One region of the Paenibacillus sp. FSL W7-1332 genome, then DNA from elsewhere that is predicted to be linked to it. Evidence: riboswitches for the same ligand, from Rfam matches in the RefSeq annotation. Region 1 holds a riboswitch; each other region holds the start of a gene.
What was found. Region 1 has a riboswitch for thiamine pyrophosphate ahead of MKX98_RS22540 (Ykof family thiamine-binding protein). Riboswitches for the same ligand answer to the same signal wherever they lie in the genome.

Region 1 (2,264 bases):
GGTTTTATGGCTAATAACGAAAAATGCATATTTGCTTGTAGTAAGGGACATCTTCTAATCAGGCGTATGCAAATTCGATTACACCAGGAGGTTTTTTTCAATGTCTAAAGATTTTTCAGCTGCACTCAAAAATCGCCGTTCTTATTACGGGATTAGCAAAGAATCCGTTATCTCGGACGAGCGTATTCAGGAAATCGTAAACGAAGCGGTTAAATATACTCCGTCTTCTTTCAACTCCCAAAGTGCACGCGTCGTTGTATTGCTTGGCGAACAGCACGATAAACTGTGGAACATCACGGAAGGCATCCTGAAGGAAGTTGTTGGCGATGAAGAAGCATTCAAATCCACTGCCGACAAAATGGCTTCATTCCGCGCTGGTTACGGTACGGTACTGTTCTTCGAGGACAATAACGTCATTGCCGGGCTGCAACAAAGCTTTGCCGCTTATGCCGACAATTTCCCGGTTTGGTCCAACCAATCCAACGGCATGCTGCAATTTGTAGTATGGACATCCCTTGAAGCAGAAGGTCTGGGCGCATCCCTGCAGCACTACAACCCGCTGATCGACGAAAAAGTAAAAGCCGAATGGAACGTCCCGGAAAGCTGGAAGCTAATTGCTCAAATGCCTTTCGGTAAGCCGGTTGCTGAACCAGGCGAAAAAGAATTTGCACCGCTTGAAGATCGCGTGAAAGTATATAACTAATCAAACAGATGAAAAAAGCCGCCTCCCTAAGTTCCTGCAAATGGGACAGGCGGTTTTTTTTATAATGGGCAAAGATTGAAAAACCGATGGCAAAACGATACAATTACACAGGTAAGAACCCTCGAACTTCTACGGTAACATGAAGCTCCGGGGCAAATCTTGCGGTAACCAACTACATAAGATGTTGGCTGTACTAGGGGTGCCATGTGCTGAGAGACGGCGGGCTGCCGTTAACCCTTATCACCCGATCTAGGTCATACTAGCGTGGGGAAGTGTAGCATTTATGTTTATTTCTTTTCGTAGGCATAACTGCACCTTCTTCATGGGGTGCGGTTTTTTTGCGTGGACTTATATAATGGGGAGGAAATGAAATGAATGAGCTTATTTGCGGAACCAGCCGGATCGTCGGATGCCGGTTCTCGGTATTTCCCATGACAGACCGGTTTGTGGAGGTCATCCTGGGCGCGCTGCAATCTGTGGATGCGGGAAAGGTGTGGATTCAGACAGACGATGTGAGCACTTGTATTCGTGGACGTGCAGAGCATGTCTTTGATGTTACAAGAGCGATATTCGCCCATGCTGCGGCGAGTGGCGTGCACACTGTTTTTAATGGCACTTATTCCATTGGCTGCCCCGGAGATACGGACGCCGATGTATATATGACTGAGGATTCAACCCGCTTGAACAACGACATCGGAGAACATGCCGATATGGAGACTGCCTGCCAATTCGCTCTTTACCCCATGGGTACGGACAACTACATGGATGTCATCTACGGTGAAGTAAATCGTGCGAAGGCAGCCGGTACGTTCGCCGGAAGCGTTCATTACGCCAGCCGGTTGGACGGTTCCTTATCCCGGGTGTTCGGGTCTCTTGAAGAGGCGTTTTTGCATGCGATCCAATCCGACAGCAGCCATCTGGTCATGACTGCAGTGGTGTCCGCTCACAGCCCCTCGGTTAAAGCCGCATCGAATTGAGTTCGATTGAGGCAGACAAAAGCCCGGCATGCGCCGGGCTTTTCTGTCACTACTGCCAAGAATCTTGACGGTTTAAACCCAAGCACTCAAGATGATTACGAGCAGGATAAAGAGAACCAAAATAATTCCTACTGAATTGCCATATTCACCGCCGCCATATACTCCGCTCATGAAGATCCCCTCCTGGATTTAAAGTATGCCGTGATGTAATCACACTATTATAGTATTTCCTGCGCCTTGCTAGCGTCACGGCTAATGTACCTCTCTTTATCTATTGGCATCGATATTTTATTCCTCATAACCGATGAGAAGTTTCCCTCCGTACGGACGGAGCATTTCCTCGGTAAATGCCATTAGAACAGAAGGATCATCTTGGCGATACATCGCCGCGAGCGCTGTTTCCAATCGCTCTCCTAAAATTGTGTCAAAGCGGTTAAACAGGCGGAACAGCGTTTTCCCTTCACCCGTCCACTCCCGGTTCACCCTAAGTACAAAATCACAGAGAATCGCGGCTATTTTGTGCACCGTAAACCATTTTTCACCATCGCTTCGGGGACTCTTCAAGTCCAGCATGTACTCGGTTA
Region 2 (2,264 bases), 1.3 Mb from region 1:
CAGGCTTGTGGCAAACATTGCGTCCATGTCCAAACCGAGGTTCCGCTATACGCTGCCCCGAGGTACGCGGCTGACCGCATGGATCAAGGGCGTGCTGCCGGATCGGCTGTTTCAGCGGATCGTTTATCGGATGCTGGACAGGCGTTAATCATTCATGCAGCGAATGATTCATGGCCTTAACTTGTCATGCGATGCTTGGTGAAGCTTGTTAAGGTGAATGGCGTTACCCTTTTCTGGTTGGGGACGGGTGTAGCAAACCAAGCAGCTCTCCCATCTTCACCTTGGAGCCGGGTTCCAGGTCACCGCGCGGAGTAAACGTGCCGTTCTCTGTCAGAAGCACGACGGTAGAGCCGAATTCAAAGTACGCGAGTTCATCGCCGATCTCGTATTTCTTCACGTTCTCGTCAGCATAACGGATGCTGCTCACGTTCATGGCTCCGACCTTCACGACGGCAACTTCGCCGAACTCATGCGCAATATAGGTAATGAGGCGCTCATTACGGCTGAGCACATGCCGGATATGGGTCATCGCAAAATCGTTCACGGGGTAAACGCGTCCCTTCAAATGCTCGCTTTCCGCCTGAACACCGGTTACCGGGGAATGAATGCGATGATAGTCGGTTGGGCTTAAATACAATACAAATGCATAACCGTTGATGTAGTTTTCCATTCTCGGTGATTTGGCGAGCAGCTCGCTCAGGGTATAATCCTGTCCCTTGACGCTCAGAATGGTGCCGGCATTAACGGCGCACATCGCCGAAATCGTGGCATCGACGGGGCTTACCATGGCATCGGCGGTGTCGTCTATGGCGCGCAGGCCTATTTTTAACCGGCGGGAAAAGAATTCGTTCAGTGAGCGGTATTCGTGGATTTCTTTCTCCGCTTCATGCGCCGGGATTTGATAAATTCGTATGAATGCAGGTATTAGATGACGGCTCAGCCGGCTGTGGGAACAATGCCCCATGATTCGGGACAGCCACTTGCGGGAGGACAGCTCAGTCATCAGACGCAGCAATTGTTTAGCCATGTCATTCTCCTTTGTGCATAGGTGTCAGCAATAAACGTTGGTGGAAAAGCCAATCACTCTGATATTGACATAGAATGAGCTGGAAATCAATAAATAGCCATTTTTGAAAAAAGGTTCTTGCTAATTGGAGAACGAATGTGTATTTTAAGATTAACATGAAACCGAATAGGGAATACGGGGGCTTGAGTGAATCAGGCTGAGATTGCAGCTGTTATCCGCTGTTGACCGTTAATCTGAACTGGGTAATGCCAGCGTAGAGAATATCCGACCCTGCCTACATAGGGCCTATTTTTCCGTCTGCGCGTTTTCCAGACGGTTTTTTGTTGTGTTTATACAAAAATAGAGGTGGAGAGGGGAATGTGTGGTTATGGGAACATCTGTGCAAGAGAAGTTGGGGGTTCAGCCCCGAAAAGGGCTGCGGTTAAGCGATATTTTGGTGACGGTGTTGGTATCGCTGGTGCTTGGCGTCATTTATCACTTCTGGGGTTCGGTTTACAATCTGTTAAAACCGCTGTTCTTTGAAGCGGATGAGTTGTTATACGGAATGTGGTTCGCTGCAGCCACGCTTGCTTACTTGCTAATCCGTAAGCCGGGAGTGGCCATCATTGCGGAAGTGGCGGCTGCCCACGTGGAAGTGCTGTTTGGCAGCGGCTGGGGATTGACTCTGCTGCTGTATGGCCTCATTCAAGGACTTGGGGCAGAATTGGTATTCGCGGCGTTCCGTTATCGGAGCACCTCGGCGTGGACGCTGGCGATTGCCGGAGCAGGCGCAGCCATCGGATCGATGATCATGGACTTCTATTACAGCTATACCGATGACCTGCAGACGTGGATGTTCCTGGCCAAATACGGTATGCGGGTACTCAGCGGTGCCGTCATTGCAGGCCTGCTCATGCTCTTGCTGGCCAAAGCCTTGGACCGCACGGGCGTCACATCCCTGCTGCGTCCTGCGTCGAAGAAGGATTACGAAGCACTGGATGATCCGCGCCATGTCTAATGCCACGGTTAGCCTGGTTCCGGCTCAGTCCGCTGAGATGGTTTCGGAACCGGCCGTGTATGTGGAGGGATTGCGTCTGAAGTATCCGGGCGAGGAGCGACTGATGTTCAAAGACCTCTCCTTCTCGGCTGTCCGCGGGGAGAAGGTGCTGCTGCTCGGTCCGAGCGGCTGCGGCAAATCCACGCTGCTGCAGGTGCTTAGCGGGATGATTCCCCGCGCAACGGAGGTGCCGATGAAATG
Region 3 (2,264 bases), 3.2 Mb from region 1:
TAAAAATAGCCTTATGGCTGCTCCGGTAAAAAATCATTGGTGAATGCGCGGTCCGCGTCAAGTTCCTTCTCCAGCAGCTTACGCTCAAACATCCAGTCTGCATATCCCGACCATACTTCGGCTTTCTGTTCGCCCCAGCGGGATGCATCATCCTGATAACGGGGGCTCAACCATTTCTGGCTGGCGAGAACCAGTTCGGCATCCAGGTCAGGAACCGCCTTCGTAAGCAGAGCTGCGGCATCTTCAGGATGTTGAATCGCATAGTCGTATCCTTTTGAAGTCGCCCGCATGAACGCTTTGATAAGCTCGGGGTCCTCCTGGATCAGCTTCTCGTTCGTCACGATCACTGGTGTGTAATAATCAAGCTGCTCGGAGTAGTCCTTCACATAAATCATGTCAAGCGGTTCATTGCGAAGCTCGGCTTCAATCCCCGTCCAAGCATAGAAGATCCAGGCAAAATCAATGTCGCGTTTGACGGCCGTAAAATAATCGGCATCGCCCATATTGACCATATTCACCTTGCTGACATCGGCGCCATCGATCTCCATGATGGATTTCATGACGGCCTCCTCCACAGGCGAGCCCCAGCCGCCATAGGATTTTCCTTCAAAATCGCCTGCCTTCACGATGCCTTTGTCCTTGGGGGCGGCAAAGCCGGACGTATTATGCTGAATGATCGCTGCAATGGAAACGAGCGGCAAGCCTTGGGTTCTGGCCAGCGTTACGCCTTCCTGATAACTGATGCCAAACGGCACGTTTCCGGATGCGACCAGCGTATCCGTTCCGCCTGCTCCCGGCTGGACGATCTGGACATTAAGCCCTTCTTCCTCATAATACCCAAGCTCCTTCGCTGCATACAGGCCGGTGTGATTCGTATTGGCGGACCAATCGAGCATCAGCTGCACGTCACGGAGTTTCCCGGAAGTCTGACTGCCTTCACCTTCGGCACCTGTCTTTTTGTTCTGTCCGTTTGTACCGCATCCGGATGCGACCATCAGCAGGACGCAAGCGAGAAGCAGCGGAATCCATCTTCCCTTCTTCATCGTTTCTTCTCTCCTTTAAGTTCTCTTTCTATTACCTCGCAACTCCACAAAAAAAACGCCCTGATGATATCAGGACGCATGACGGCGTAAGTGTATACCACGGCAAATAAATAGCTGCCGCAAACATGGGCTTCCTACGCTGGCATTACCCAGATCAGGTGTAAGGGTCAGTATCATATCGGATACACTCTCAGCCGGCTATATCCCAGCTCCCCCGGTATTTATGAAGTTTTGATCATTACATCCGCTATTATAGTCCTAACACACCAGACCTGTCTAGTTCGAAGGAGCGCGAACGAGGCAGGTCTTTGCTCAGAACACTTGCCATGGGAAGGATTAATTAATCCTATGAACCTTTCACGGAATAAAGGATTTGAATAAGGCTTCTATATTGAGGTTAGCGCTGGAAGAACTCAATCCATTCCCCTTCGGGACCATGCACGAAGAAATAACGGAAACCATTCGGGAGCGTCACGATCTCCTCGTCCAAGTGAGGAACGTCAAGTCCTTGAACCCGGGCATATTCCTCTTCAATGTTATCCGTGCTGACTGCAAAATGATGAACGGTGCCCTCCGCTGGCAGCGTGTCGCTGTATCCCTGAATAAGCTCGACTTCCGTCTCGTTGCTGCCGTTAAATCCGAGGAACGCCAGCTGGATGACGCCATTCGTATGGGTCAGGCGATCCTTTAGTTCTAGTCCGACTACGGATGTATAGAAGGCGATTGTAGCTTCTAGGTCCCGGACAACAATACCAACATGATCTAATCGTTTCTGTGACATGGTTCAACACCCTTTCCGATCCATATGAGATATGACTGAAATATTATCACATAATCCCTATACGTCAAGTGGGAGTTGTGTTCATGCAGGGCTGATACAGATGATTTTTCTTTCATTTCCTCATCTTTACTTTTGGGTGGGTAAAAAGTATCATGAGAAATAGAAAGATTAATTCAAAAGACCTAACATATGAAAGTGATCCAGCTTACCCTTTGGCCGAGGAGGAATGCTTATGAGTCCAACTCCAGCAGATCATCTGTGGATTCGACTCGCCATGATATATGCATTCATTCAGATCATGATTGCTCTGTGGATGCCTGAGGCTTTATCGCTTCAGCGTGTTCTAGTCATTATTCCTCCTGCAGCCGCCTCCGTTTATTTAATGCGGATTAGTCGGCGTTATGAGGTTCATCTTCGCAGGTTTTGGCTTATTGTGAGTC

Region 2: linked by a shared signal. The riboswitch ahead of MKX98_RS28490 (ECF transporter S component) and the one ahead of MKX98_RS22540 (Ykof family thiamine-binding protein) in region 1 are both predicted to bind thiamine pyrophosphate.
Region 3: linked by a shared signal. The riboswitch ahead of MKX98_RS03135 (ABC transporter substrate-binding protein) and the one ahead of MKX98_RS22540 (Ykof family thiamine-binding protein) in region 1 are both predicted to bind thiamine pyrophosphate.

The regions. Positions count from the first base shown of each region.
Region 1 covers NZ_CP150209.1:5,017,675-5,019,938, forward strand. The annotation lists gene MKX98_RS22535 (nitroreductase family protein) at 101-703, shown strand; TPP riboswitch at 889-991, shown strand; gene MKX98_RS22540 (Ykof family thiamine-binding protein) at 1,075-1,680, shown strand; gene MKX98_RS22545 (YjcZ family sporulation protein) at 1,753-1,851, opposite strand; gene MKX98_RS22550 (nucleotidyltransferase domain-containing protein) at 1,969-2,264, opposite strand, start outside.
Region 2 covers NZ_CP150209.1:6,279,465-6,281,728, reverse strand. The annotation lists gene MKX98_RS28500 (SDR family oxidoreductase) at 1-148, shown strand, start outside; gene asd (archaetidylserine decarboxylase) at 224-1,027, opposite strand; TPP riboswitch at 1,192-1,304, shown strand; gene MKX98_RS28490 (ECF transporter S component) at 1,395-2,024, shown strand; gene MKX98_RS28485 (ABC transporter ATP-binding protein) at 2,017-2,264, shown strand, end outside.
Region 3 covers NZ_CP150209.1:735,412-737,675, forward strand. The annotation lists gene MKX98_RS03135 (ABC transporter substrate-binding protein) at 12-1,043, opposite strand; TPP riboswitch at 1,158-1,269, opposite strand; gene MKX98_RS03140 (VOC family protein) at 1,441-1,824, opposite strand; gene MKX98_RS03145 (GGDEF domain-containing protein) at 2,057-2,264, shown strand, end outside.